DNA from 2 places in the Vibrio sp. 970 genome. Region 2 is predicted to be linked to the other one. Evidence: predicted binding sites of a transcription regulator. Region 2 holds the regulator's gene; the other holds the start of a gene.
What was found. The regulator CRP, encoded in region 2, controls carbon source genes, mostly activating them, when cyclic AMP is high. The targets are predictions, from matches to a motif close to TGTGANNNNNNTCACA.
Positions count from the first base shown of each region.

Region 1 (16,121 bases), on a different contig from region 2:
CGATTACTGCGCGCCTATCAATGAGCCTCAACAATACTCCGATGGCAGGTACCCAGCTCAATGTCGTTAGCGGAAACTACATCATTGCCCAACCACTCGGCGTTGATGATGGTGTGGACTATTGCCATAGTGGACGTATTCGCCGCATTGACACCGACGCGATTAATCGCACTCTTGATCAAGGTTCAATTGTTCTGCTAGGTCCCATTGCTAGCTCTGTGACTGGCGAGTGCTTCAATTTATTATCGGAAGAAGTCGCCACCCAACTAGCGATAAAGCTGGGTGCGGATAAGCTGATTGGTTTTTGCTCCGAACAAGGTGTCATTGATGACAACGGCAATGCTGTCGCCGAGTTACTACCAATTGAGGCGGAGCATGTCATCAAAACGCTTTCTGAAAATACGTCTCCTGACCTAGATTACAACACTGGAACACTGCGCTTTCTTAAAGGCTCTATTGCCGCTTGCCGTGCCGGAGTACCTCGTAGCCACTTGATCAGTTATAAAGTAGATGGCGCCTTAATTCAGGAGTTGTTCTCTTTCGACGGTATCGGTACCCAAGTTGTTATGGCGAGTGCTGAACAAGTGAGGCAAGCTAATATTGACGATATTGGCGGTATCTTAGACCTCATTCGCCCGTTAGAAGAACAAGGTGTACTGGTTAGGCGCTCTCGAGAACAGCTAGAGCAAGAGATTGGAAAATTTACCATCATCGAAAAAGACGGCTTGATTATTGGCTGTGCTGCCCTTTATCCATACCCAGAAGAGCGTAAAGCTGAGATGGCTTGCGTAGCGATTCACCCTGACTATCGTGATGGAAACCGAGGTTTGTTACTGCTCAACTACATGAAACATCGTTCTAAATCCGAAACCATTGATCAGATTTTTGTCCTCACGACACACAGTTTGCATTGGTTCAGAGAGCAAGGTTTTTACGAAGTCAGTGTCGACTATTTGCCTGGAGCCAAACAAGGGTTATATAACTTCCAGCGTAAGTCCAAAATCTTAGCGTTAGATTTATAGCTTAACCTTAAATCAGGGAGCGAAACTTAACGTTCCACTATACCAACTAACCTCAAAGGGCAGGATTTAGTTCATTAACGCTCAACCCTGCACATCGAGCTTGTTTAGGAACGAGTTTGTTGAGGAGTAAGGCCACACATAAACCCTACTCCGGACTAGCGGGTCATCATGTAAACCCAACTTAGAAATGCGCAAACCATTGCTTGATTTTTGTTCCAATTTTATCTTTTAAATATACATTTGGTTGGCTATACTCTGCTCGCTAGTGATTGGTTTTTAACCAATACGAATGGATCTAGGTGATGTAATTAGCCTTCACCCTAAAATACTGGGCAATTGAAAAACTAGTTAGCTCCGTATTGCACACCAAGGACAGTTGTTAATCTGACTTTAAATAAGCCGAGACGAGCACTGTTATGAGAACAATCATTTGTAATTCGCTTCAAAGCTTCTGGGATATGGCTGACAATCAGTTTTTAGAAGGCCTAGACGTCCACTGTGTTTTCCCCGTAAATGACGCTATCCGAGATTTTATTCTTGCTTATCAACAGCAATACAAAATACGCAGCGTGTCTTTTACCAATGCGTTTGCAAAACATGCATAAAAGAAGACCGAGCCATAAGCTCGGTCTTCTTGTTTTAGTTGGTAAGCCGCTTTACTAACCCACTCGCGCGAGTGGTTTTCACCTTAATGCCTCGCTTCAGAACATTGAGCTCGGCGTAAAGAGCTAAACGCTTTTTCGCGCGGGTAATGCCTGTGTAAATCAACTCACGGGTTAATATCGGGCTAAAGTCTGGTGGCAAAATCATCAGGGTGTAATCAAATTCACTGCCTTGCGATTTATGGATGGTCATGGCGTAAGCCGTTTCATGTTCAGGTACTCGGCTTGGCAAGACCGATTTCACACTGCCGTCAGGTAACTCGAAAAAGACTTTCAAACGCGGTTCTTCTTCACTGTCATCTCGCATACAAATACCAATATCACCGTTATACAAACCTAAACCGTGATCATTACGCGTAACCATGACAGGTCTGCCGTGATACCAAATTTCATCCTGAACTTGAATTAACTTGCGCGCCGCAAGCGCTTTCTCGATGCGTTGGTTTAGCCCAGCCACACCGAAGTCACCTTCACGGATCGCGCACAGCAATCGGCATTGGTTGAAGGTATCTAACACCGCTTTGGCTTTGTGCGTTAGCGACTCTAGCTCTCCGGTTTTAGGATCAGTTTCCTGTTGTCCAATGCGTTTGAGGTAACGACCGTATTCCTGCACCAACGTCTGCATCATTTGGTTGTAATGTTGACTACTTAGCGCGAAATGTTCGATGTCAGAAAAGTCACGCGCCCAGACGTTATCTACGCTCGCAGCAGAACCTGAGTTAACCGCTTTTGCCAACTGACCAATGCCTGAGCGAGCGTCAAATCGGTAGCTCTTTTGCAGCATACATAAACTATCAGCAATGCTAGATGCACTGGTACCTGTATGGGCTAAAGTATCGAAACCCGCCAGTTTTGCGATGGCTGACGCCTGCTCTTTGCCATAACCCAATGCATGGAACGAACAGATATCACCCAACACTGCCCCTGCTTCAACTGAGGCAAGTTGGTCTTTATCACCTAGCAAAATCAGCCGCGCATGTTTCGGTAAGGCATCGACCACTTTGTACATCATTGGCAAATCGACCATCGACGCTTCGTCGATAACCAAAATATCCAAATGCAGTGGATTTTGCTTGTTGTGACGAAATTCTGCGCTATTAGGAATCGCGCCCAGCAACCGATGTAAAGTACTCGATTCAGTCGGAATTTTGGCTTTTAGCTCCGGAGAAACTGGCAGTTCTTGCACTGCTTTACCAATGGACTCGGTTAATCGCGCCGCCGCTTTCCCCGTCGGGGCCACCAGCTTGATGGTTAGATTTTTCTCGTGTGTCGCCTGTTCAATCAAAGCAGCAAGCAATTTGGTTACTGTCGTCGTTTTACCCGTACCAGGGCCACCAGAAATCACAGCAAATCGACGAGTTAACGCAACCGCCGCCGCGACTTTTTGCCAGTTCACACAAGCTGAAAGTGGCACCAGCTCATCCAGTTGATGCAAATCCTGAACCTTGCGCGCATTGCTAAGCACGGAATCAATGGCGTGCCAATCCAACGATTCGCTTGCGACCACATCAAGGTGATCACACACCAATTGTTGACGTAACACTTGGTTGCTGCTTCCCGCTTCTACTGCTTTGCCCAACGCGTTAAACAGAAAATGGTATTGGCGTGCGAACAGATGGTTGAGCAACTCGGATAATCGCACAAACTCTTGTGGTTGCAAGTTAACTGCGGCGCCCAACTGATTGAGCTTTTCCGCCAGTGTCACTTCATAATGCCAATAGCGGTGCAGATACAGACGCTCGCCATCGAACATCAGCGGCAAGGCTTCTCCTTGCGCGCCGACCACGGTGGAATTTTTTAATACTTGAATCCAGTCTATGTCTTGCAACTGTGTGTTGAGCGCCAATGCCGACTCACCAAACAGCCCTAGCTTACTGGCTAAATCCGTAGATTGCCCTTGTGCATCGAACAGAGACAGACAGATATGTCCTTTGCCAAGCTCACTACTGACAACACCCGCGATAAACGCCAATGCTTGACTGTCCGACTGTTCATCATGCGTTTGAGAATCAATAAAACAGGCGAATTGGTAGTCGAGCTGACGAATAGCACCTTTGTGCGCCAAGCGTTCCAGCACTACCAATAGACTATCTTGGCCAGAATGAAGATTGCGATTTGTCGTCATTAAAGTAGCTCCATCTGCCCGGCTTGAGTTGAGCGCGTTTCAAGTGCTTGACCATCAATCAAACGATCCATCTCTTGTAAGAACTCTAAGGTTGGTTTCGCGGCAAAAATGCCGTGGTCACTCTGCCCATCCATACCGCGCAAGAACAAGTAATACACGCCACCGAAGTGCTGCTCATATTGATAATTCGCCAATCGGCTGCGTAGGAAACGATGCAGTGCTAACGCATAAATCTGGTACTGCAAATCGTAGCGGTGATCCGCCATCGCCGATTTCAGAGCCTCACCATGGTAGTGCGTCACATCGTCGCCAAGATGATTCGATTTCCAGTCAAGCACGTAGTATTTACCTTGATGTTCAAACACCAAGTCGATAAAACCTTTGAGCATGCCTTGCACGGTTTGGAAACCTAAATCACCCGCTTTCGCCGACAACGGATCGTGACGTTGAATGACTCGGTTTAACGCCGGTGCAGACAACACTTCAATCGGCAGCAAAAATTCCATCTCCACCAAACGTTGCGACGGTGCTTTTTGATTCAGCAGCAAAGACTTACCATCCAACGGCGTTGCGAGTACGGTATCAATCAATTGCTGTAAAATGGGCAACCACTCTTCATCGAGCTGTTCGCTTTCCATCAAGCCAAGGATGATTTGTGTATTCTCTTCCGTCGTGGCTGGCTGAGTAAATTCAATTTCCTCAAACAGGCTGTGCAGGAACGTACCCGGACGCGCACCACGAGGGAAGGTAAAAATAGAACGCTCTGGCTCCACCAAATCCGCTTCGTCTTGTTCTTCAGATGAGTCGATATCAAAACCCGTAATCTCAATCGTGGCATCATGCTCGGCGTGATGAGAACCTTGCTTGACCAAGCCAGAGTAACTGGTGATGCGCCAGTTTCTGTCGATAGGGTTTTGCAGTTCTTTCGCACTAAGATCGTGTACTTCTTCTTGTGGCGCTACGTACTTGTCTTCGAGTTGCTGCGGCGGATCGGTCACAACGACACAATCAAGCTCGTCTTGTTGCTTTGTTAAACCTTGGTGCAAATCGTTGATGCCACCTTCTTGACCATTCTGAATCAAATAGCCAATCGCACTGCGGTGTACGCCAGTTGGCTCTTTGGTCGAACGGCCATTGCGCAAAGGTGAGGCTCCAATAAAACACGCATACACAGCTCGCGTTAGTGCCACGTATATCAAGCGTAAGTCTTCCGCCAAACGCTCTTTATCCGCTTGCTTCATGGACGCATCGTTGCCTGTGATATCCAGTACCGTGCGGTCATTGGCTGCATCGTAATATTTGGCTTCGCTGGCTTCTCGATAGCTGAACACAAACGGCAGAAATACGAGGTCATACTCCAAGCCTTTTGATTTGTGAATAGTTACGATCTGCACTAAGTTACGTTCCGATTCTAAACGTTGGATTTGGTCATCACTGCCACCCAAACCGTTTTCCGCATCACTGATAGACTGAGCGAGCCAACGCAGCAGACCGTGGTCACTATCCAGTTCATTACTGGCTTGTTGAAGCAGTTCACCAATGTGCATTAAATCGGTAAGTACTCGCTCACCATTCTCACCCTGTGAACTCGCGCCTTCTTCTAGTAATCGCTCGGCAATATGGCGTTTGCTGATCACCGCGCGCAACATCGGCAGCACACCACGTTGAACCCAAAGTTTGCGATATTCTTTGAATTCGTTTACGGCGTTTTCCCACACCACTTCATCGTTATTAAGCGCATCCAAACTTGCTGCGTCGAGGGCAAACAGCTCAGAGGCAAGACTTGCACGCAGCGCACGGTCATTTTCTGGCGTCAGCACCGCTTGCAGCAAACGCTGTAAATCCTGCGCCACTGAACTGGTAAACACACTGTCTCGGTTAGACAGGTACACGCTGGCAATGCCTTGATCAGCCAACGCTTGTTTGATCATTCGACCTTCACTACCTGTTCGAACCAACACCGCGATATCGCCCGCTTGAACCGCTTTCTGTTTTTCGCCATTCGCCAGACACGCTTGCCCCTGTTGAGCCTGCGTCAAAATGGTTTGGATTTGGCTTGCGGTCGCCTCCGCCATTCGAGTCAAATACTCGCCTTTTGGTAGCGGTTTATCGTCTGCTTCTTGCAACCAATAAGTCAGCGCGGGTTGCTTTTGACCACCCATAGTCCAAATGCGTTTTTCGGCATTGGGACTGTATTTTACAGGTAAGAACGGGATGTCCGAATCATAGATAAATGGACTGTCTGGCAAAGCAAATACTTGGTTTACCGCCTGCACCATATCTGCGCTAGAACGCCAGTTGGTTCCTAACGTGTAGTGGGCACTTACTTGGTTACGCGCTTTGATATAGGTGAAAATGTCTGCGCCACGAAAGCCATAAATCGCCTGCTTGGGGTCCCCGATCATAAACAAACCACATTCCGGGTTGCTCAGATAAATACGGCTGAAAATACTGTATTGAAGCGGGTCGGTATCTTGGAACTCGTCAATCATTGCGACAGGATACAAAGTACGAATACGCGCCGCTAAAAGCTCGCTTTCGTCCGTATCGATAGAAGCAGAAAGTTGCGTCAGCAAATCATCGAAAGAGAGCCACTGTTTTTGATTTTTCGCGTTGGCCAGCATCACACGACAATGCTCAATCGCATGCGCAAGCAGTGGCGCTTTTAAGCTGATTGGATTGGCAAGAAATGTTTCAATGGCTTCAAATACCGCGTGCTGCGGCGCACTGCCTTTCGGTGTTTTTTCCAACAAGACGTTTTGCGCGAATTTCTCCAGCTTGTCTGGATAATCGTAACCTGTGGTTTCCGTTGCTGCCCAAGCGTTTACCGCCTCCAACCACGTCGGCAGAGACTTTTTGGTGTAGCTGCGTTTGTTAATATCTGAATCTGAAATCAGCGTGAAGAAGTCATCTTGGCTTTCTCGCCACTGTGCTTTTAATTCATCAATTTTTTTCAAGTTTTCAGTATGAAGATCAGCCAAACTGCCTTTCATTGCAGGAACAGAAAGGCTTAACGGCGCACCAGTTAAGTAATTGCTGATGTCAGACAACAACGCAGATGGAGAGCTCCATAGCTGGCGAATTTCCCCAGCCAAGGTAAACGGCAACGGGTAGAAATTGCGACGCCAGTAATCGGCTACAACTTGCGCTTTTAGGTGACTTTCATCGGTCACAAACTCGTTATTAAATCGGCTGCCAGATTCAAACGCATTTTGCGTTAGCATACGTTGGCAAAAACCGTGAATGGTGTAGACCGCCGCCTCGTCCATCTGACGCTCTGCCTGCAATAAAATTTCTGCGGCTTGCTTGTGATCGTCAAACTCATTAAGCAAAGGTTGGATCACCGGATCGGAACTCTGTCCACGCGCAAACGCGATTCGCGCATCATGGATTCTTGCCCTGATACGATCGCGTAATTCCGCAGTTGCCGCTTCGGTAAAGGTTACGACCAGAATTTGGTCGACCGTAAGCGGTACGCGATGCCGAGTTTCCGCGCTGCCGTGACCAAGCAAAAGGCGCAGATATAAACCTGCAATAGTGAAGGTTTTACCTGTACCTGCTGATGCCTCGATTAACCTCGCACCATGCAGAGGAAACGTCATCGGTTCTAGTGGCGTTGGTTGAGGTTGCTCTGTGCGGTCTAACGTATGTAGAGGACACTCTGCACCTGACATTTGATCCATAACGCTGAATCTCTCCGGATTATTTACTAGGACGTATCACCTAATAAATGTGATCTATAGTTAAAAATTCTATTAATATGTTTAACAAGTTGGATAATTTAGAGCTTTGTGAGATCTTTCTCACGGTTATCCATAAGACGTACCGTTAGTATGCGCCCCACGAGATAAGCCAAACCTTTTGGCGGCACAACTCAAATGAATTAAACAAAAGTATCATGGTCCCTCTGACCTTGTGGCCGTACAGCGAACGCCCTACAAAAAATAATGATTTTCTGGCGGCCACCCTACTCTTCCTTCTCTTTATCCAACTGTCTTTATTACGCTTTTACGTCATCAGTGTCTTGAACCGCTAAGCGCGCACCTTGCAAAACTAATGCTGTCAGCAAACGAACTTCTGAGGCCAACTCATCATTCCAAGCAGGCCAAATTCGAGAGATGTACGCATTACTGCCTTCGCCCGGGCTCATGAAGCCATCATTGAATGCGTCAGCCATTTTCTTCAAAGATTTCTCTTCGTCATCGACCCACTGACCACGGCTAAAGCCCGCTTCAACACAAGCCAACGCCGTTTTCGGGAAATAAGGCAAAGGCTTAGTCATGCCTTCGAAGAATAAGCGAACTAATTCAGTCAGTAGCTGTTTGGCATACTGAGCATCGGCAATTTCTGGGTAGATCAAATGCAGCGCGCCTTCTTTACGATCGTAACCAATGATGTGAGTTTTCTTAGCATGACCCGACGCCGACATGGCAAGGTGATCGATCCACGCTGCAAGGTAATCCTGCGATCGAATCTTACCGCTTCGATAGCGAATCAAACCGGATTGGTAGCATTGAGTTAGCCAACCTGTTAGGCGAACGTTTTTCTCTTCGCCTTCATTTCGCTCAAACAAGGAATCAAACGTCAGGTCGATTTCCAAATCGTCTTGAGGCGCACCAGATAAAAACGCCAGTTTGTCCACCAGCTCTTCCGCCTGAACTCGGTTGGTTTCAAACTCGATATAACCAAACGCCCCCACCGGCAGTTTGCCTTGCGCGCGCTGTTGACTCATAAAGTGTTTAAGCACCTCTGTTTTTTTCTCTGGCTGCATCAATGTCGTTTCAAGCAAGGTTTCTAACAGCTCATCACGCATTTGATAGCTTTCCAAACCACCTAAAACAAAGGGTTCGTCGTCTTCCATCACCGGCAGTGGCGGTTCAAAGATTACTTTTAAACGACGATTGAAAAAATACTGCACAGGTAAGCGCCAGAAACGTTGCAACTCGACTAAGTCGAGCTCAAGTGGGAACGTCGCTCCTAACAGATAGTCGTCTAATGCCCGATTAAAATCACGACGAACATAGCCTTGCGATTGACTACTTTGAGTCAATGCCGCTGGAATCCACTCTTTCGCGTAGCTGGCGTGCATGCCTTGGAACGCACTCGGGCTAAACGGCACCATGGCGTGGGTATTCACCAACGCATTTAATAAGTTGTCGCCAGACTCATCAACGGGCAACGCTTCATCACCACTTAAACAATAGTTTTGGTGACAGTATTCCATCAGCTCAGAAACCAGAACCGAAGGCACTCGCTCGGTGTTATCTTGGATTGAACGACCAACATAACTGATGTAGAGCGTTTGCTGTGCAGACAACATCGCTTCGAGGAATAGGTAACGGTCATCATCTCGGCGCGAACGGTCGCCCGGTTTGGTTCTTCCTGTCATCAAGTCAAAGCCTTCTGGCGGCATGGAGCGCGGATACACGCCGTCATTCATCCCCAACAGACAAACAGTTCTAAACGGAATAGAGCGCATCGGCATCAGGGTACAAAAGTTCACTTGACCAGCAAGGAAGCGCTGGCTGACTCGTGTGCCAGATAATTTGTTTTGAAGGTATTGGCTGATGATCGACGGCGATAACGCATCATCAAATGCGGCATCAGCTAATTGCTCTTTGAGTTGGCTGAGCGTATCGCGAATGGATTTGAGCGCCATTTCGCCTTCTAACTCAACTGAGAAGAAGTCATCCAGCAGTAAAACTAAAGTCTCTCGCCAACCATCAATAGTCTGAACATGAGAAAGTTTGCTTCGATAAGTGCTAATTTGTTGGATAAAGTGTGCCAACTTGCCCGCCAGCTCTGCGCCCATGCCTTGTACTTCGTTGTACGGAGACAAACTGCCTTGCTCGGTTTCAAACAAACCTGCGGATTCTGGCATCGCGTAGCCAAGCAACATTCGTTGAATACCAAATTGCCATGTGTTTTGACGGGTTTCCGGCAGTTCAAATTCGCATCCGGTATTGGCGTCCAATCCCCAGCGAATCCCCGATTCCTCAACCCATTGTTTGGCTTGTAAAAAATCATCTTCGCTGAGTTCAAAACGCTTTAATATCGCTGGAGTTTCCAGAAGTTCGAGTAGTTCTGAGGCCAAACAGCGCGTATTGGGTAAGTTCACCAACTGCATAAATGCGGCCAGAATTGGGCTCTCTTGATCGGCGGTTCGGTCAGAAATCGAATATGGAATAAAACGCTCACCCGGCGCGTTACCAAAGACCGCCTGAATCGCAGGGCTGTAAGCGTTGATGTCCGCGACCATCACGATAATATCGCGCGGTTTTAACGTTGGGTCAGCATCGAACATCGCCAACAGTTGATCATGCAGCACTTCCACTTCACGCATCGGGCTGTGACAAGCGTGTAGGCTCAGTGATTTATCACCCAAGCTAACCACTTGTTTGTGATGACTGTTTTCAATCTGTTGGTCATCTTGATGTTCTTCAAGATTGAGAATATCCGCTTGCAATTGATGGAGCAGACTGTCGCGCTCAACATCAACAAAGGCTTCAATTTCATGAGATTCCAGCTGAGACAACAGATACATATTGTCGCGCCCGAGTTTACCCATGGATGCCAACAGACTGTTTCCGACCACATCGGTGTGCAGCTCATCGATCACATTATCTTCCAGTGATCCTTTCAGTTGCTCAGTTTCACCTTGCACTTCCGAGTGATCGTCCTGCCACACAACGTGCTGACGATGTTTCGCCGCCAAACGAGCCAGATATTTGCGATCTCGAACTTCACCCCAGTAATAACGACACGGGTTGGTGAACATCAGATGCACGTCGATGTGTTCACCAATTGCTTTTAGCGCATCCATATAGCGAGGCGGCAACGAAGAAATGCCAAAAACAAACAAACGCTTGGGTAAATGGTCAAAATTGCCGTTAAAACTCTCTAACGTGTCGATAAAGTGCTCATAAAGGTTGGCACGGTGATATGGAGACTGTCCTAATGACACAGTGTGATCATACAACGCTTGCCATAAGATCGGCTGCCACGGATGCTCATCTTCCAGCTCTGGCACACTCTGCCCTGCTTCCCAACTTGCGATCCACTCCGGACGATACACCAAGTAACCATCGAAAATATCGGCAATTTTCTCAGCCAGTTGATACAGCTTAGAGTGATCACTGTCATCTTTGAGGTACTGCGCTAACGGCGAAAACACGTCTTGGTTGAGAAGCCCCGGCAGCAGATGCATCAACTTCCAAGTCATCGCTTCTTTGTTAAACGCACTGCGTTTTGGCACGTCTGGCAACACCTGCGTAAACATTTCCCAAATGAAGGTAGCAGGAAGCGGAAAATCAATGTTCGCGGCAACACCAAACTCTTTGGCCAATTCCATTTTTAGCCACTGGGACATGCCCGGACTTTGAACCAGAATTTGTTCTTTTTCGAACGGGTTTTCCAGCGGACTGATTCGAATCAGTTCGACAAGGAGTGATTTAAGAACGTCAACTTGGTTGGAGTGATAAACAGTAAACAAATTGGGAATACCGAGCGCCGATTGAAACTGTTAGCTAGCTTAGCACAGCCCCATTTAAACCCGCAGTGATCTCGCGTTCGGAAAAAACAAAAGGTTATATATCACTCAAATAGAGTATGAATCTTCTGAATTTTCACATGTCAATCAAGTCTGACACTTCCATACAAAATGTGACATTCGTCGCAACTATTCCATAATAAAAAACACTGTTTTATACTCCCTCTACCCATAATTTATAAACAAACAAAAAGTATGTTTCGCAAACTGTCTTCCAACAGCGCTTGGCTGATTGCTTTTTTTGCTTGCTTTGCAGTGTACCTGTCGATCGCTTGTTATCCTTTTGTGTTGTCTAACAATCAGAATGAACCGCTAACCTTGTTGCAAGGTTACTATTTGGTTTCGACTCAATATGGCTGGCTGGGCTTGATCGCTCTTCCATTTATGTTGTTGAGTTTATTGCTATCTTTTCTACCGACTCGAGTATTCAAAGGCATCGTGATCGCTATCGCGATCTGTCTATTGATCATGTTTAAAGTCGATATCCTCGTTTTTCAGCAATACAAACTTCACATCAACGCTCTATTAATCCGTATGTTTTTCGAAGGTGGCGGTGATGTCTTCGATATTTCTTGGATGAGTTGGCTAATCTTCATCAGTGAAATTGCCATTCTGGTGATCGGGCTCGCTTGTACCGTTTGGGTAAGTAATCAACTGTCAGAAAGCCGAGCTAAGTTCGTTTTGATCAGCGTTTGGTTTGCTGTATTGCTTAGCACGCAGATGATTCATGCGTACAAAAATGCCCTTTACGACGATGAAGTCAGTCAGTTTTCGAATAACTGGCCACTTTACTACCCGCTGACGGCTCGTAAATTTATTTACAAACACGACCTAGTGGATGAGAGCATTGCATCGAAGAACCGCGTAGAGTTAACCAACATTGAACGTAGCTCACTCAACTATCCGCTTGCGCCGATTCAAGTGCAAAGCAAAGAGAAACAGCCCAATGTCTTGTTTATCTTGGTTGATGCGTGGCGCTACAGTGATGCGACGCCGGAAGTCATGCCAAATGTCAGCAAGTTCGCCGAAAAAACGGTGAATTTCACACAACATATGAGCGGCGGCAACTCAACTCAAGCGGGTATTTTCAGCCTGTTTTACAGCTTGCCAGCGACCTACTGGGAAAGCTTTTACGCAAGTCAACGCTCTCCTGTGTTTATGGATACGCTGCAAGCAGAAGGCTACCGCATGGGCATTTTTGGCTCGGCACCGCTCACCAGCCCGCCACTTTCTCGCACGGTATTCAAAAAAGTGTCGGACTTGACCTTGAAACAAACTGGGGAAACAGCTGTCGAGCGCGATCAGCAGATAACAGACAAGTTCATCGAGTTCCAAAAGCAGGACAGCGACAAGCCGTACTTTGGTTTTCTGTTCTACGATGCCGCCCACGGCACAGTATTTCCCGAACCTGAATTTGCGAAATTCAAACCATACTGGGAACGCGTTGACCACATTTTGCTCAACAACGATTTTGACGCTTCGCTTTACCACAATCGATACAAGAACTCGTTGTACTACATCGATAGCTTGATTGGCGATGTGCTGAAAAACGTCGACTTAGACAACACCATTGTGGTGATTTCATCAGATCATGGTGAAGAGTTTAACGACCATAAGATGAACTATTGGGGCCACACGGGTAATTACAGTGACGTTCAAGTGCATGTGCCTCTTTACGTGTACATGCCAAATCGTCAGCCAGAGCAAGTTGATTACCGCACGACCCATTTTGACGTCGTGCCAACCATGATGAATACGCTGTTTGACGTTCAAGGCACAACGAGTTCATACAGCGTTGGTCATAACTTGTTTGATAGCTCTGCCTCTCGCGATTGGTATATTGCAGGCAGCTACTACAACTATGCATTGGTCGGCAAAGAACTGATGCTTGTGGTCAACCCTGGCGGACACTCTCAGCAACTGAATCGCCAGTTAAAAGTCGAGAAAGAACAGAAAGTTCCTGTCGATATCATTCGTCATTCTCTGGATGAGATGTCGCGATTTTACAAAAAAGGCTAGCGTCCAACATCGACGCCGATTGAAATAAAAAAGCCTCTTGGTTGTAAGACCAAGAGGCTTTTTCCTATCTGCTATTTAAGCGTGATGAGCGTGCATCAAGCGTGGCTGAATCAACAAGTTGTTGATGTATTGTAAGGCCACATAAGAGACAACAAATGTTGCCACAATCAACTCAAGACCAGCTAAGCCGCGCACTTGTTGAACATAGTGCGCAGCCAATCCTTGCAACTCCATCCAATTGGCCATTTTAAACAGCGCCGTCGCACCGATCACCATCGGGAAAGTGAACGCCGCATAGCCTGGGCTAAATGGCAGTCTAAGCAATTTAAAGAATGCGAGGTAAATGATGGCTGTCATCAATACCGCGATACCAAATAGCATAGCGATGATCACTGGTGATGGTGTCGCAGTGACCGTTAAGTACCCTGCCAATGATAGACTTGCTGGCGCTGCCATGATTGCCATTGTTGGTTTCGCTGCATCCGGAATTTCATGGGTAAACATGAAACGGTAAATCATCATCGGCAACATGATCGCGTACGCCACCATACCGAACATCAATGCACCTTGTGCCACTGGTGCTAACATCGGGTTGCCAGAGAAAGACACATCTGCAACGATGATACCCACAGGCGGTACAAACCAACTAGGAACCATGTGGTGCAATTCAAAATCTTTGGCGCGATGGTAAACAAAGCTCACCAAGAACACGATGTGCAAAACCACCGCAATCAGCCAAAGCGCATCGCCAGCTAATGGGTAAAAATGGCCGAGAGAGTTCGATACCACCATAGTGCCCATCGCAAATGTCGGAACCACGCTGCCCACAACCGGATGAGCAAGATCTTGTCTCAACAGATGATTATGTAGCAAAAACTTGGTTGCCAATATAGCCAACAATATGCTTGCGATACCCGCACTAATCCACTGTCCGTAGCCATGTAATTCGGCGAAGTTTTCCCAACTCCAGCCCAAGCTTGCAATACCAAGAGCCAAACCCGCCATTGGAGTTGGCGCTCCCATTATTTTTGCTTTTGTTCTTTGAATCATGATGACCTCAACCAGACTCACTCTTGATGGGACGTATAATACGCTTGCACTTCGTTCCGATATATCTAATTATTTAAAACAAACGTTCAGAATTACTTAACGGTGGGGTATGGCAAGTCACATTTCTCTTAAACAACTGAAAGTGTTTACGACGATCACGCAGCACAAAACGCTCACAGCGGCTTCTGATAGTCTCTTTTTATCGAAAGCCGCAGTGAGCATGGCACTCTCAGAATTAGAAAAACAGATCGGCCATCACTTGTTTGATCGTGTTAATAACCGACTGATTTTGAACCAAGAAGGTCAAAAACTGCTACCACTGGCGGATGAGTTACTCAACCGAGCCAAAGACATCGAGAGCATTTTCGATGGTGACCAAGCGCTATCGGGCCAACTTCGCATTGGTGCCAGCGACACCATTGGCAACCAAGTCGCGCCCTATTTGCTTAGCGAATTTCGTCAGCAAACGAACCATCGTTCTCAAAGCCTGTTCATTTCTAACTCCGCACAAATCTGCGACATGCTGACCGATTACGAGTTAGACATAGCCCTCATTGAGGGCAAAACACTTCACCCTGAATTGCAGTCTACCCAGTTTAGCGAAGATGAAATGTGCGTGATTTGCGCGCCCGATTACCCAGCCGCGCACGAAGGGCCAGTAAACTTAACCGAGCTAGAAAACAGTGAATGGATATTGCGAGAGGCAGGGTCCGGTTCACGCGAATTTTTTATGCGCGTTATCGCGCCGCGCTTGGAACATTGGCATGAAGCTTTTCAGCTCAATACCACCGAAGCGTTGATCAACTCAGTATCGGCAGGGTTAGGCTTGGGCTGCTTGTCACGTTTGTCTGCAGAACCTGCTATTCGTGACGGCCGCGTAAAACTGCTCGACATGCCTTTAGATATGAAACGTCGCTTCTGGTTACTGGTTCATAAAGAGAAATATCAAAGCCCATTGCTCAAAACGTTTATCGAATTTTGCCAAGATTGGGAGCGACCAGCAAACCTTCCTTTGGCGGACAAATCCGCAAAGTGAAACCAAGATAGTTTAAATGCTAGTCAGTTAGTTGTACGTGTCTCTCATTCTGAGGCTTGTCGCTAGACTTGATTGGTCAAAAACTGTATAAAAAGCCAGTATCAATACACCAAATTAGGGGACCAACCATGGCTGTAATCGTCAAGTACGTGGTAGAACGCAATGGAGAAGAGAAAATGACTTTTACCTCTAAAGCGGAAGCTGACGCATACGACAAAATGCTGGATATGGCAGACGAGTTATTCTCACTGCTGGGTAAAAGTGAACTTCTAGAAGACGAAGGTAAGCAAGAAGATCTTGCAATGTTCCTTGCGCAAAACAAAGAAGAAGTGCTTTACGCTCTTGGTGCCAAACGTAAACCTGCACCAAAAAAAGCAAAGAAGCTTGAAGCTGTTGAAGAAGATAGCGAGCAAGAAGACGCTGCATAAGCCTCTCATTTGTTTAGAAAAAACGTCGCATTATGCGGCGTTTTTTTATTCCTTCCGTTTATCTCCATATATCTCTGAGAATATAAAGAACCGATTTAATATCCCAAATTGCTCTAAATTTCATGTTGCAGATTAGTGTGACTTAGATCTAGTCTAAATGGGTTCGGTGATGGGGTACCACCGGAATCGAAAGATTCGAACCGCTGTTAAAGCTAATGACTCCTACAGAA
Region 1 covers NZ_JAWOTW010000006.1:20,908-37,028, reverse strand. Annotated here, with positions in the region: gene argA (amino-acid N-acetyltransferase) at 1-1,022, shown strand, start outside; gene R7Q11_RS10760 (hypothetical protein) at 1,439-1,627, shown strand; gene recD (exodeoxyribonuclease V subunit alpha) at 1,662-3,809, opposite strand; gene recB (exodeoxyribonuclease V subunit beta) at 3,809-7,483, opposite strand; gene recC (exodeoxyribonuclease V subunit gamma) at 7,810-11,301, opposite strand; gene R7Q11_RS10740 (DUF3413 domain-containing protein) at 11,554-13,377, shown strand; gene R7Q11_RS10735 (TDT family transporter) at 13,453-14,427, opposite strand; gene R7Q11_RS10730 (LysR substrate-binding domain-containing protein) at 14,537-15,463, shown strand; gene R7Q11_RS10725 (YebG family protein) at 15,592-15,891, shown strand; fluoride riboswitch at 16,048-16,121, shown strand, end outside.
Region 1: a site for CRP is predicted at 7,602-7,617, ahead of recB (exodeoxyribonuclease V subunit beta). Genes of this name have one in related genera too.

Region 2 (16,121 bases):
CGCTACGCAATTACAGCAAGCCAAATGAACTTCGCAGTTTGGGACCTAGGCTGGACGCAATCCGAAGGCCTTTGGTCTATTTCTGATGCGCTCATTCGCGACGTTGATATCACCAGTAATGGTGAACAAGTTCTGCTTGGGTTATCCAACGGTAAAGCAATTTATGTCAACTTAGTCACCGGGCGTCGCATGGAGTTCCTTGCGCATCGTGAAAAAGTCAATTCCGTGGCCATTTCTCCTAATGGGCGCTTCGCCCTAACCGGAGGTAATGACTATAAAGCGTATCTGTGGGATACCGAAACCGGACAAGTACTACGAACCTTCGAACATGAACAACGAATTGTTCGCGTGGCCCTGCAAAGAGATGGAAAATTAGCAATGACATCTGATGGCGGAAACCAAGCGATTGTTTGGAATTTAAAAACTGGACAAGAAGTCACACAGTTGAGCAGTTGGTCACGCCAATTAATTTTCTCTACCGCACGATTTTCTGACGACGGGACTCAACTAGTCACAGGAAGCCCTTCTGGCCGTGTGTCGATATGGGATACTCAAACCGGAAAACGAATGAGTGGATTTGAAGTGGAGTCCAAAAAAGACACTCGCCCTCCCCGTGCGGTCGTGTATGATGCAGCCTTTGATTCAAAACAACGCGTAATTACTGCTACTTCAGCAGGTATTGCCCAAGCTTGGCAGTTAGAGAACGGATCATGACAGAAAAAATCATTCAGCAATTGGAAGCACGCATTAATGACTTAGAATGTCAGCTTGCGTTCCAAGAACAGACTATTGAAGATCTGAACGGAGCTTTATCGCAGCAACAACTGCAAATTACCAAGATGCTCGATCAGATGAAATATGTGGTAGGTAAAGTAAAAAATATGGACTCGTCGAATTTAGCCGATCCGTCAGAAGAAACCCCACCACCGCATTATTAAAATGCAGGCTCAAATAGCATAAAGCCCAGAACATGTTCTGGGCTTTGTTGTATTAATTACTTAAGAAGGTACTCAAGAGGAAGCTATTCGTCGGCGTAGATTTTAACGCTCAGCTCGCCTTGCGTATTAATGCCTGCTCGGTACATGCCAGAACTGTTCATCGCAAAGTGCATCTCACCTTTAGCATCAATGGCAATCAAACCGCCCTCTCCGCCCATCTGTTTGAGATCACCTTGGATAATGTGTTCACAAGCCGTATGAATATCTTCTTGTAAGTAACGCATACGTGCTGCAACGTCTTCCGCAACACGTTTACGAATAAAGAACTCGCCGACACCCGTAGTGGAAACTGCCACGACGCCATTTTCGGCCACCGTACCACAACCAATAAGAGCCGAATCTCCGACTCGGTTGTATTTCTTATTCGTCACGCCACCCGTACTGGTGGCAGCGGCTAAGTTGCCTTGTTGATCTAACGCTACCGCACCAACCGTACCGTGCTTACGGTCATCTGGGTAACGAGATTCCGACAAAGCAAACAGTCCTTTCTCACGCATAGACAGCAACTGCTCATAACGGCGATCAGTAAAGAAGTAATCTTGCTCGGTATACTCATGGCCTTGCTCAAAAGCAAACTTCTCTGCGCCCTCACCCACCAACAGCACATGATTGCTGTTTCGCATCACGTCACGAGCGAGCTCAATTGGGTTTCTGATATGACGAACCCCAGCGACCGCGCCTGCTGCAAGGTTTCGCCCATCCATCACAGAAGCGTCCATTTCAACCATTTCGTTGTTGGTCAGCACTGAGCCTTTACCCGCATTAAAGTTAGGAGAGTCTTCCAATACTTTCACTGCCGCTACGACGGCATCTAAGGCTTCACCGCCCGTGTCTAGAATTTGATGTCCCGCTTTTACCGCAGCTTCTAAATCCGCCAAGATGGATTGTTGCAGCTCATCGCTCATCTGTTCACGCAAGATGGTGCCTGCACCGCCATGAATGGCAATCGAGAAAGGTTTCGTCATCGCTTTGTCCAACTGTTATTCCTTGTATGGTTGGCACTACACCTTAGATAAACAAAAAGCGCAAGTTGAAAACTCAACTTGCGCTTTTCAAAACTTTGCTAGATAAAGATTATCTAGTGAAGGAGCTTATGATTAGTGAGAACCACAGCTACCACCGCCACAGCAGCCGCCTTCTTCTTCGTGATCGTGGTCATGATCGTGACCACCACAACAGCCACCACCTTGATGGATGTGACCGTGTTCGATCTCTTCTGCTGTTGCTTCACGTGTAGACATAACTTCTACTTCGAAAGTTAGTGTTTGACCAGCTAACATATGGTTACCGTCAACGACCACTTCGTTGCCGTCAACTTCTGTTACTTCAACAGGGATTGGACCTTGGTCAGTGTCAGCTAGGAAGCGCATGCCCACTTCGATTTGCTCAACGCCTTGGAACACGTCCGCAGGAACGCGCTGTACTAGCGCATCGTTGTGCTCACCGTAAGCTTCTTCAGGAGCTACCGTTACTGAGAACTTGTCGCCAGCCACTTTACCTTCAAGTTCTTTTTCAAGACCTGTGATTAGGTTGTTGTGACCGTGAAGGTAATCTAGAGGTGCTTCTGCTGTTGATTGATCAACAACGACACCGTCTTCCATCATTACTTTGTATGCAAGGCTTGCAACAACGTTCTTTTCAATTTTCATACTAACTCCAGGGAGATTAATTGACTTAACCTGAATGGGGTTAAGTACTGAGATATCTGGGTGTATTATGGGGATCAATTATCGAAGTTCAATTACTCCGGCTTAAAAATTCCGATCATTTCCTGATCTGAGTGTTTATTTTTCTCTACAGATTGTGGTTTACGCTGCTCTGTAAACTCACACTCGACACACTCAACTAATTCGATGTTATTTTCAATCCACCAGCGCAGGGTATCTTGCTGGCTGCAATTTGGGCAGCTAGCGCCGGCAATAAAACGTTTCTTGATTTTCACGCTATTTCCTTAGCTTGAGTCTTGGCTCAAGTACTACTTCCAATGATTAGGTGACTGATGGTCGCTCTCCATTTCACGACCAAATATTTCTTCTAGCTCTTTGCGGGCCTCTTTCGCTCTTTGAGCTAATTTCTTATCTTCATTGTGTTGAGGCAATAAGTCTTTAAGCATAGCATTATCTAACTTGCGAAAATGTGCTTCTGCCCGCTTTGCTTGATAAGGATGCATACCCAGTTCTACGAGCGCTTGGCGACCGAGATCTAGCGCCCCTAAAAATGTTTCACGAGAGTAATTCTCTACACCATGACTCATTAACTGGTAAGCCTCGACACGACTTCTTGCTCGGGCTAACAACTTAAGTTTCGGGAAGTGCACGCGACAAATGTCCACGATGGCCATCACCTCATCAGGTGAATCAGTACAAATAACCAATGCTTCCGCTTTATCAGCGCCAGCAGCCCTCAATAGGTCAATTTGTGTCGCATCGCCATAAAACACTTTGTAACCATACTTACGTAATAGGTGGATTTGGCTGGCATCACTTTCTAATACTGTCACTTTGATTTTATTGGCATACATTAAACGTCCGACGATCTGACCGAAACGTCCAAAGCCTGCAATGATAACGCGTGGTCGGCGATCCACGACTTTCGTGGTCATGCCCTCTTCTTCTTGATTCAGGGTATGAGCAAACCACTTCTTTTGTCCCATCAGCAAAAGAGGAGTCGTCACCATGGATAGACTGACCACCACCAACAGAAACGCCACTTGCTCTTTGGACAAAATGCCCTCTTGGCTCGCCGCGGTAAATATGACAAAGGCAAACTCACCGCCTTGGCTCAAAATTGCAGCCATACGGCTTCTCGCTTTGGCTCCGACACGGGCAGCTCTCGCCAATGCATACAAAACCAAACCCTTAACCACGACCAAAGCCACCACCGCACCGAGAATCTCTAAAGGATGTAATGCCAATAACCCCAAGTTTACCGCCATGCCCACCGCAATAAAGAATAACCCCAACAACAGACCTTTAAATGGCTCGATAGCGATTTCCAACTCATGGCGATACTCACTCTCTGCCAGCAAAACGCCTGCTAAAAAAGTCCCCAATGCCATCGAAAGGCCGAGCTTTTGCATCACGACCGAAATGCCAAGCACGACTAAAAGTGCAGCAACGGTAAAGAGCTCACGAACGCCGCTCATCACGACAAAACGAAATAGCGGACGTAGTAAAAAGTGACCTCCAATCAACAGTGCTACCACACTGCCTAAAATAGTGAAGACATCCAACCAACTTCCACCACTATGCCCGCCTGCTAGCAAGGGCAACATCGCCAGCATCGGGATCACTGCAATATCTTGAAAGAGCAGCACCGCAAAACCAGATTGCCCCGTTTCGGTACCATTAAGCCCTTGCTCTTCAATGACTTTAAGCGCAATCGCCGTCGAGGACAGCGCCAACCCCATCCCGATCACCAAACTCACTTGCATGCTTACGCCAAACATACTGACGACACTACCAATCACGGCGGTCGTGACCACAACCTGCGCACCGCCTAAACCTAAAATCGGCCCTCGCATCTGCCACAATTTTTTAGGGTTTAATTCCAGCCCTATCAAAAACAGTAACAACACAACCCCAAGCTCGGCAAAATGCAAAATGGCATCAACGTCGCTAATTAAGCCAAGCCCCCATGGGCCAATCAACACACCAGCGAGTAAATAACCTAAAACCGAGCCAAGCCCAAGGCGCTGAGCAATCGGCACCGCAATAACCGCAGCCGAAAGAAAGACCACACTGCTTTGAAGAAACTCACTGGTGATCGCCATACTGACCTCCTCGCTCTGCCGCTTGCCAGTTTTCAAGTGGGTTACTCAACCATCCACGGTATAACTCGGCATGTTCGTAGCGTTCAATATCCGAAACATTTCTTGACCAATACAACACCAGAGGTTCAATCCAGTGCATTTGGCATAGGGCTGCCGTCAGTTCAAACGGTTGCAAGATTTGCTCAAGTGGGTATTTGTTGTACCCCTTCGCGCTGAAGGCTTCTTCTTTACCACCTGTTGTAATGACACTACGCCAGTATTTTCCTTCTAGCGCCGCACCTCCGCCAAACGCAAAGCCTTTACCTAACACTCGGTCTAGCCACTCTTTTAATAGGGCTGGACATGAATACATATAAAGTGGGTGGTGAAATACAATCACATCGTGAGCGAGCAACAACTCATGTTCGTAATTCACATCAATAAAGAAATCAGGGTAAACACCGTAAAGATCGTGCACAGTGACGTGATCAAGCGACTGAGCTTTTTTTATCATCACTTGATTGGCAATCGAGTTATGTGGCTCTGGATGAGCATAAATGACCAGAACTTTTGGGAGAATAGACGGTGCAACAGCCAAATGGTCGTCCTTGTGGTTATTTTTATCCGTTATCAAATTGTTATACTTTTTTGTACAGCATAATGCAATTAAAGCGAATCAATCGACTTTTCCGGTCAATACCCCTACTATTCACCGCTAGATATATACCCAAGTGGCTTTAAAAACGATTGAAACCACTTCGCTATGTAACCAAGCAACGCGCACTGCGCAAAGTGAATGAAAACTTTATGATTACCTTCTCTGATATTCAGTTACTGCGTGGCGGTAAACCTCTTTTAGACCAAGCTTCTGCGACTATTCACCCTGGCGATAAAGTCGGTCTTGTGGGCAAAAACGGCTGCGGTAAATCAACGCTGTTTGCCCTACTGAAAGATGAACTGTCAATTGATGCTGGCTCATTTAGCCAACCTCAACATTGGGAGTTGGCCTGGGTCGCACAGGAAACGCCTGCGCTAGAGCGCACTGCACTGGAATACGTCATTGATGGTGATCGCGAGTACCGAGCACTCGAAAAGCAGTTGGCTGAAGCAGAAACACAAGACAACGGAACCCTAGTTGCCGAGATACACGGTAAAATTGAAACCATTGGTGGTTACAGCATTCGCGCTCGCGCGGCAGAACTGCTCGATGGTTTAGGGTTCAGCCAAGAGCAAATGAGTTGGAGTTTGACCCAATTCTCGGGTGGTTGGCGTATGCGTCTTAACTTGGCTCAAGCGCTATTGTGTCGTTCTGATCTACTGCTACTCGACGAACCAACCAACCACTTGGATTTGGATGCGGTAATGTGGTTAGAGCGTTGGCTACAAAACTACCCTGGCACGCTGATTCTGATCTCGCACGACCGAGACTTCCTTGATCCAATTGTTGGTCGCATCATTCACATCGAGAATCAGCAGCTGAACGAATACACGGGTAACTACTCGTCATTCGAAAACCAACGTGCGCAAAAAATGGTGTTACAACAAGCGATGTTTGAAAAGCAACAGAAGCAGATGTCGCACATGCAAAGCTACATCGACCGCTTCCGTTACAAAGCATCAAAAGCACGCCAAGCCCAAAGCCGTATCAAAGCTTTGGAGCGCATGGAAAAAGTACTGCCAGCTCAATTCGATAACCCATTTAGCTTTCAATTCCGTGAGCCAGCTGCGCTGCCAAACCCAATCATGATGATGGATGAAGTATCTGCAGGTTACGGTGACAACCTCATCTTAGAGAAGATCCGCTTGAACTTGGTTCCTGGCAGTCGTATTGGTTTACTCGGCCGTAATGGTGCGGGTAAATCGACCTTAATCAAGCTGCTCTCTGGTGAACTTAACGCGCAAGGTGGTGACCTAACTTACTCACAAGGCGTGAAAATTGGTTACTTCGCTCAGCACCAGTTAGAAACGCTTCATCCTGAAGAAACGCCGCTGCAACACATGATGCAAATCGCACCCGATCAAACCGAACAGCAGCTACGTGATTACCTAGGTAGCTTTGGCTTCCAAGGTGACAAAGCACTAGAAAAAGTTGCGCCGTTTTCTGGTGGCGAAAAAGCCCGTTTGGTATTGGCTTTAATTGTGTGGCAAAAGCCAAACCTGTTGCTACTTGATGAACCGACCAACCACTTAGACTTGGACATGCGCCAAGCATTGACGATGGCACTGCAAACATTCGAAGGTGCGATGGTGATTGTTTCGCACGACCGCTATTTACTGCGCGCTACGACCGATGACTTGTATTTAGTGCATGATAGACAAGTTGCTCCGTTCGACGGTGACTTAAATGACTATTACAAGTGGTTAACCGAACAACAAAGAGCGGAACGCAAAGAAGCACAAGCCGCACAGCCAGCCAAAGATAGCGCCAACAGCGCGGCAGCGAAAAAAGAGCAAAAACGTCGCGATGCAGAGTTTCGAAAACAGACAGCGCCAATTCGCAAAACGCTGACACAACTAGAAAATAAAATGGATAAGTTAGGTGCTGCACTGGCCGAAGCTGAAGAACAATTGGCGGACAACTCACTGTATGCGGCCGAAAATAAAGCTAAACTTAACCAAGTGCTGGCACTTCAAGCTTCTAGTAAGGCTGAGCTCGAAGAAATTGAAATGGAATGGATGTCTGCTCAAGAAACGTTGGAGCAGATGGAGCTAGAGTTTAATCAATGAGTAATCAACACGCTGAATACACACTCACCCTAGAACACCTTTGGCAGTTTAGTCTGCAGTTTTATGGTGTGCGAGAAGTGAAAGAGGCGTGCTTATCATTGCAAAACAACTACCACGGTAACGTGAACCTACTCCTGCTGCTCAGATGGCTCGATGAGCAGCAACTCATTTTCCAAGAAAAAGACTGGCCCTTGGTGCAAGACTGTCTAGGTAGAAGCGAAACTTTACTTCACTCCTTTCGCGACCTTCGTCGCCACCTTAAGTCTCAAGTCAATGACGCTTTGTATCGTGAGACCTTGCAGTTTGAGCTGCAACTAGAAAAGCAGCAACAAGCGGATTTGGTGGACTGCATTAACTCACTTGCACTACTCAAAAATGATGGTGACCCACTGACGTTGAGATACTGTCGTCAACTCGGTGGGGAGCATTTGCAGCAAGCCTTTGCTATTCCGGTGCCAAACATTCAACCACCAAAACGCCCATAAATCTGTAGAATACCTATAATCTTTATAAAGGATTATATTAATAAGTTCTTCAACGGACACCGAAGGACCGCATAAGAGCAGTTAGGTATGACACAATTTTTCGCAGCCGCCGGGATCAAAAACCCGCATCTCCAAACGCTTTTGCCGCGTTTTATTCGCAAAAAAGCGTTATTTACGCCGATTTGGCAAACCCTCGATACATCCGATGGCGACTTTCTCGATCTCGCGTGGAGCGAGGACCCAACCCAAGAGCCTGCACAAAAAAAGCCGATTTTTGTTTTATTTCATGGATTAGAGGGGTGCTTCTATAGCCCTTATGCCAATGGGTTAATGAATGCATTTGCTCAATCTGGATGGCTGTCGGTGATGATGCATTTTCGTGGCTGCAGCGGTAAACCAAACAAAAAAGCACGAGCTTACCACTCGGGTGAAGTGACGGATGCTCGTTACTTCCTAGAGCACCTTGAACAACGTTTTCCTGATAATCCCAAAGTTGCAGTTGGTATTTCTCTTGGCGGTAACATGTTGGCGAATTATTTAGCCCAATATAAAGACCACCCTATTTTGAATGCAGCGACTATTATCTCAGCGCCTTTAGACCTAGCGGCGTGTGCAAACCGTATAGAACAAGGCTTTTCAAAAGTGTATCGCCGTTATCTGCTTTCTTCACTGAAACGTAACGCGTTACAAAAGCATCATCTACTGCATGGCGAGCTTGCGCTGTCCTACAACTCAATAAAACGTGTCACACGATTGTATGAATTCGATGATTTGATTACGGCACCATTGCATGGCTTCAAAGACGCACAAGATTATTACGACCAATGCTCTGGCTTAAGTAAACTACAGCAAATCACGCTACCCACACTGATCATCCATGCCAAAGACGATCCGTTCATGACCGACGATGTGATCCCGAAGTTTGTTCTGCCAGATAACATTGATTACCGTCTCTTTGAACACGGTGGCCATGTTGGCTTCCTGACAGGAACGGCGTTAAAACCTAAGTTTTGGTTGGAGGAAGCGCTGCCCGCGTATTACGAAAGTATCGCCGCAGATTACCTTTCTGCTGTATCCAAGCAACGAACGCAGTAAACTAGCCGCTCATCATAAAAGTTAGAGGTATTTATGATCATTCCATGGCAAGACATTGCGCCGGAAACATTGGAAAACTTAATTCGTGAATTCGTCTTACGCGAAGGAACGGATTACGGAACCGTCGAGGTTTCTTTGCAAGACAAAATTGATCAAGTTAAAGCTCAATTGGAAAAAGGTGAAGCGGTTATCGTGTTCTCTGAGCTACACGAAACCGTCGATATTCAACATAAAACAAAATTTTAGACCCTTCACATTTTACCGTATCCCACTCGATGACAAGGTATTGTTACGTGCTATAGTGGGATATCGACCGTGCAGTAGTAACTCTACTGCACATTACAGGTAAGTAATTTTCGACAAGGTTTGTCATGTCAGCTAAACACCCAATTATTGCGGTTACTGGTTCGTCCGGTGCCGGCACGACCACTACATCTGAAGCCTTCCGTAAAATGTTCAATATGATGAACGTTAAACCCGCATGGGTTGAAGGCGATAGCTTCCATCGCTTTACTCGCCCAGAAATGGACATCGAAATTCGCAAAGCCCGCGAGCAAGGTCGACACATTAGCTACTTTGGCCCACAAGCTAATGACTTCCCGGGACTAGAAGAGTTTTTCCGTAAGTTCGGGCATGATGGCACTGGCAGCGTGCGCCGTTATCTGCACACGTTTGACGAAGCGGTTCCCTACAATCAAATGCCAGGCACGTTTACACCGTGGCAAGACTTACCCGAAAACAGCGACGTGCTGTTTTATGAAGGGTTACATGGTGGCGTGGTGGATGGTGATGTTAATGTTGCTCAACATGTGGATTTCTTAATTGGCATGGTGCCGATTGTGAACTTAGAGTGGATACAAAAATTCGTACGCGACACTCGCGATCGCGGCCATTCGCGTGAAGCGGTAATGGACTCAATCGTGCGATCCATGGACGATTACCTCAACTATATCACTCCTCAGTTTTCTCGTACTCACATCAACTTCCAGCGCGTACCGACCGTTGATACTTCCAACCCACTTAATGCAAAAGGCATCCCTAGTTTGGATGAGAGTTTTGTGGTGATTCGCCTACGCGGTATCAAGAATGTCGACTTCCCATATCTGCTGGCCATGATTGATGGCTCATTCATGTCACGCCACAACACGATTGTCGTACCCGGCGGTAAGATGAGCTTTGCAATGGAGCTCATAGTTCGGCCTATCCTACAACAGCTCATCGAAACAGGGAAAATTGGCTAAAAACCTGCCTGCGAAGATGTTTACTTTTCATACCGTGATCATGTGCACAGTTTTGCTTACAAAATCTCAATCATGGCACGATTAAAATCAAGAAATCGTTTTCGAAAAAGGATACTATTTCTTACCGAAACACAAGAGAGCTTGCAGCATATAAAAAGTGCTCTTATTCTAGTAGGCCTAATTCAGGCTTAGCTAAAATATGGATAGCGCAAGCGTACCCTGCAGAGGAAGTGAGATATTATGGTTCTAGGTAAACCTCAAACCGACCCAACATTAGAGTGGTTTCTTTCACACTGTCATATTCATAAGTACCCTTCAAAGAGCACGCTAATTCACGCGGGCGAAAAGGCAGAAACTTTGTACTACATCGTTAAAGGTTCTGTTGCGGTTCTTATCAAAGACGAAGAAGGTAAGGAGATGATCCTTTCTTACCTAAACCAAGGAGACTTTATTGGTGAACTTGGTCTATTCGAGGAAGACCAAGAGCGCACAGCTTGGGTTCGTGCTAAATCTCCTTGTGAAGTTGCTGAAATTTCTTTCAAGAAGTTCCGTCAGCTTATCCAAGTAAACCCAGACATCCTAATGCGTCTTTCTGCGCAGATGGCTCGTCGTCTTCAAGTAACTAGCCAAAAAGTGGGTGACCTGGCGTTCCTAGACGTAACTGGTCGTATCGCTCAGACGCTTCTGAACCTTGCAAAACAACCAGACGCAATGACTCACCCAGACGGCATGCAAATCAAGATCACTCGTCAAGAAATCGGTCAAATTGTTGGCTGTTCTCGTGAGACAGTAGGTCGTATTTTGAAGATGCTAGAAGAGCAGAACCTAATCTCTGCTCACGGTAAAACCATCGTGGTTTACGGTACTCGTTAATCTCAAACTAGAGTGACACGAACAAAATTATAAAAGCCACCAATGGCAACATTGGTGGCTTTTTATTTGCTCATGACCAAATGAGATAGGGTGCAGCGAACACTAATGAGTAAGCTTAACAGGTTAACCCTAAAACTTAGCCATTCGTACTTTCAAAGATTTTGTCAGCTGAAGCGGCCACGAAACCTGGGTACAAATCACCATTTTCCATCGGATAGCGCTTAGCAAATTCATAAAACCCGCCAGGGATAATTTCAGTGCCTTCGCTAAAACGAACCGCTACTTTATCAGCCATGGTCGATGACTGCTCTAGCAACACCTCAGGAGTGCCCTTCACTTCACCACCATTTTCATTAATGGTAAACCCAGCGGTACGCAGATGATCGTTTACCTGCTTCACTTCTTCATATTCATTGAGTTGGTTAACGCTCACCGTGAAGTGGTTTGCTCCGTAACCATGCGCCGCAAGCCAAGATGCGTACTCACTTTCTTTAGCCAACGTTTGGTAATCAGCAAAGCTTAAATCCCACAAGCGTCCACCATGTAAGAATGCGCTATCGTTCAGCTTGTCAGCATCGACTTGTGCCACCAAATTTTTCACAATCTCTTGTAGCTCAGGCGAGCACTCTTCAACTTTTAGCTCACTAATAAATACTTTAGGTTGCTTCGGATCTGGGTGCTCATAGTGCTTAGCAACCAGCTTTTTGCTTTCGAAAATGTAATCACCACACGCCTTGTAACCAATAGCTACAAATGGCTTAGCTAGAGTTTCAATACCAAGAGGCGCGATATTGAAGGTACGTAAAGCTATATGATCATTCATCAGAGGCTCATCTTCTTGAAGCAGCTGATGCACTTTAGCAGCCGAAGGGCAAAGACGTTGAATGTAATCTTGCCATAGCGATTCAAATAACACATCGGGCGTCATAACGACTCCTTGTTACGAGATGTAGAGTTTAAAGGTAAGCGGAAGTTGGCTGCTCGTTCACAACAAAAGTTGTCCAGAATAATGAACGAGCAACCATCAACCTGTGACGGTAAATGCCAGTCAGTCAACACGCTTTTCCGAGTCTTTGCTCACTTTTCGTGTTCTGCCAACGATCACTACAACCCATACCTAAATGATGCGCCGGCAAGGTGAGCCGCAATGCATAGTTGCGACTCTATTATTAAAACTTATAGCGCTACACCTGGACTCAATGTTGCAGGCAAGACAGTCTCTTGACCTTCCATTGATGCCATTGGGTACGCACAGTAATCTGCTGCGTAGTAAGCGCTTGGGCGCAAGTTACCCGACGCCCCCGGACCACCAAATGGCGCATCACCGCTTGCCCCAGTAAGCTGGCGGTTACGGTTCACGATTCCTGCACGAATGTGGTCAACGAAGTATTCCCATTCTTGGTCGTCGGTTGAAACCAAACCAGCAGATAAGCCAAAGCGCGTATCGTTTGCTAGCGCCACGGCTTTGTCTAATCCTTCGTAGCGCACCACTTGCAGAAGTGGGCCGAAGTACTCTTCATCTGGTAACTCAGCAATGTTCGTTACATCAATGATGCCTGGAGAAACAAACGCCGCCTCTCCTGCTTTCGCTTCAATCAAGCTTTCACCGCCAAGAGACTGTAGATTAGCTTGTGCATCAAGAATAAACTTGGCTGCCGCGACCGAAATTTGCGGTCCCATAAATGGCGCAGGTTCTGCAAATGGTTGGTCTACGCGAATATTGCGTGTCGCTTCAACGAGTTTGGTGATAAGCGCATCGCCTTTTTCACCCAATGGCACATACAAACGACGAGCACACGTACAACGCTGCCCAGCACTGATAAACGCTGACTGGATGATGGTGTAAACCGTGGCATCCAAATCACCATATTTATCAGAGATCACCATCGGGTTATTACCACCCATTTCTAGTGCGAGCATCTTGCCCGGTTGACCCGCAAATTGACGGTGTAATACATGCCCCGTATTTGCGCTACCCGTAAACAGTACGCCATCGATGCCTTTTGCGTCAGCTAGGGCGATACCAGTTTCTTTCGCGCCTTGAACAAGGTTAATCACGCCTTTCGGCAGACCGGCTTCTTCCCATAACTTCATTGCCAATTCACCCGTCCATGGCGTTTGCTCAGACGGTTTGAAGACTACCGTGTTACCAGCCAGTAGCGCAGGCACAATGTGACCATTTGGTAGGTGGCCTGGGAAGTTGTAAGGACCAAACACCGCCATCACGCCCAATGGGCGGTGGCGCAATACGATTTGGTTGCCTGCTGCTTCACGGCTCGCCTCACCAGTACGGTCATGATAAGCGCGAATCGAAATGGCAATTTTACCTGCCATGGCTGCTGCTTCAGTGCGCGTTTCCCAAATCGGCTTACCAGTTTCTTTGGCAATCACTTCGGCGATGTTTTCGCTGTTCTCTTTTACTTTCTCCGCAAAAGCCAACACGATTGCCTCACGCTCTGAAAATGGACGCTTTTTCCAGTCAATAAACGCTTCACGCGCTGCAGATACCGCCTGGTTCACCTGCTCTGCCGTTGCACCTTTGCCTTGCCAGATCACTTCTTGGTTGTACGGCGACAGAGACGTAAATGCTTCACCCTGACCTTGTACCCATTCACCTGCAATCCAATGTGTCATTGTTTCTATCCTTAAATTCTGTCGTCTGTTACTGCGGAAGAAGGCGAACGAAATCCCCTTCTTCAACCGAAAGTGCATCCGCAACGTCTGGTGCAATCATCACGCTTTGTGTTTCTGCGTCATACGCCGCTTTAGTGACTGTCGCACGGAAGTTCTCGAAAGATGAATTACACATCAAGAAGTCTTGTGTGCTGGAATGTTCAGAGATTTTGACTTGCGCACGGAATGAATGACGTACCGACTCAATATTACGCAGATCACACTCAACCGTTGGGCCACCATCGAAGATGTCGACGTAGCCTCGGTTGGTAAAACCTTCACGCTCAAGCAGCTTCAGCGCTGGACGCGTGTTGTCATGTACTTGACCAATCACGGCTTGCGCTTCTGGGCTGAGCAGGTTGATGTAAATAGGCAGTTTCGGCATCAAGTCGGCGATAAAGCCTTTCTTGCCGATACCTGTCAGGTAATCTGCAAGCGTGAAATCGATAGAGAAGAAATGCTCTTGAAGCCATTGCCAGAATGGTGAATTACCCTCGTCGTCTGAAACGCCACGCATCTCCGCAAAGATCGTTTCAGAGAAGCGCTCTGGGTGCTCTGCCATCATTAGGAAACGACACTTCGACATTAGACGACCATTCAGACCTTGGCGGAATTTCTCACGCAAGAACAAGGTACAAATTTCGCTGTTACCCGTGTAGTTATTACCAAAAGTAAGCAGTTTAACGACGTTGTTAACGCCAAGCTTTGGCGACGAGTGCACGACTTTACTAATGTGATATGAGTAAAATGGGACATCCCAGCCGATAGATGCTTCGATTCCGGTGGTACCCGCAACCTCACCCGTTTCAGAGTCAAAGCCAACCATCAGGTAGCCTTCATCGCCTGGTTCTGCCACATCTGGCTTACCAAAGCTGTACTCTGAATGTTTGATTCGATTGGTTAACAGTTCTTCGTTAACCGGTAGAGATGTAAATCCGTGACCAGACTCCACCGCACAAGTGTGCAGTGCGTCGTAATCCGACATCGCGATAGGGCGAACTACTAGCATCAATACTCCCTCCAGATGCAAGAAGATCCTAACTATATTGTAGGAACAATTCCCCCATCAGAGATCCTTGACGGGGGTGTCTGCGTTGACGTTTAAACTGATATCGCGCTTAAACTAAAGTCGCGATCGCTTTATCCAGTTTCGCCAAGCCTTCTTCAATTTCTTGTTGTGTGATAACGAGTGATGGTGTGAAACGTACGACATTGGCACCCGCAACCAATACCATGAGACCTTGTTTACCTGCAGCAACCAGCACGTCACGCGCACGGCCTTGCCATTCTTCATTTAGTGCAGCGCCAAGTAATAGGCCTTGACCGCGCACTTCTGAGAAGATGTTGTACTTCGCGTTGATCTTCTCTAGACCTTCACGGAACATTGCTTCGCGTTCTAGCACACCAGCCAACACCTCTGGCTTAGTAACTTCATTTACAACCGCTTCTGCAACCGCACACGCTAGTGGGTTACCGCCATATGTAGAACCGTGAGTGCCCACTTTCATGTGCTCTGCCAATTTTGCTGTCGTTAGCATTGCACCGATCGGGAAACCGCCACCAAGTGATTTCGCAGTACTTAGAATATCTGGCGTGATACCTAAACCTTGGTAAGCGTAGAAGTTACCTGTTCGGCCATTACCAGTTTGCACTTCATCGAAGATCAGTAAGGCGTTGTGTTTGTCACACAGCTCGCGAACCGCTTGAGCGAACTCAGGCGTTGGTGGCACGATGCCGCCTTCACCTTGTAGTGGCTCCATCATGACCGCACAAGTACGATCAGACATGTGTGCTTGTAAAGCTTCGATATCGTTGTAAGGAAGGTGTGTCACGTCGCCTGGCTTAGGACCGAAGCCGTCAGAGTATGCAGCTTGGCCACCAACCGTTACGGTAAAGAATGTACGACCGTGGAAACCTTGTTTGAATGCAATGATTTCAGACTTCTCAGTGCCATGAACGTCTGCTGCATAACGACGTGCCAGCTTCAAAGCGGCTTCGTTTGCTTCTGCGCCAGAGTTAGCAAAGAACACACGCTCAGCAAAACTCACTTCTGTTAGCTTTTTCGCCAGACGAAGGGCTGGTTCGTTCGTCATAACGTTACTTAAGTGCCAAAGCTTGTTAGCTTGCTCTGTTAGTGCGTTTACCATTACTGGATGACAATGGCCAAGACAGCTCACTGCAATACCACCAGCAAAGTCGATGTATTCATTACCTTCCTGATCCCAAACACGTGAACCTTCACCTTTAACAGGGATCATTTCCATCGGGTTATAGCAAG
Region 2 covers NZ_JAWOTW010000025.1:26,184-42,304, reverse strand. Annotated here, with positions in the region: gene R7Q11_RS23150 (WD40 repeat domain-containing protein) at 1-714, shown strand, start outside; gene R7Q11_RS23145 (SlyX family protein) at 711-938, shown strand; gene R7Q11_RS23140 (isoaspartyl peptidase/L-asparaginase family protein) at 1,022-1,963, opposite strand; gene slyD (peptidylprolyl isomerase) at 2,096-2,647, opposite strand; gene R7Q11_RS23130 (YheV family putative zinc ribbon protein) at 2,740-2,940, opposite strand; gene kefB (glutathione-regulated potassium-efflux system protein KefB) at 2,974-4,770, opposite strand; gene kefG (glutathione-regulated potassium-efflux system ancillary protein KefG) at 4,754-5,347, opposite strand; gene R7Q11_RS23115 (ABC transporter ATP-binding protein) at 5,557-7,476, shown strand; gene R7Q11_RS23110 (TIGR02444 family protein) at 7,473-7,961, shown strand; gene R7Q11_RS23105 (hydrolase) at 8,049-9,056, shown strand; gene R7Q11_RS23100 (YheU family protein) at 9,090-9,302, shown strand; gene R7Q11_RS23095 (phosphoribulokinase) at 9,428-10,297, shown strand; gene crp (cAMP-activated global transcriptional regulator CRP) at 10,538-11,170, shown strand; gene R7Q11_RS23085 (DUF1338 domain-containing protein) at 11,307-12,098, opposite strand; gene astD (succinylglutamate-semialdehyde dehydrogenase) at 12,347-13,804, opposite strand; gene astA (arginine N-succinyltransferase) at 13,833-14,852, opposite strand; gene R7Q11_RS23070 (aspartate aminotransferase family protein) at 14,962-16,121, opposite strand, start outside.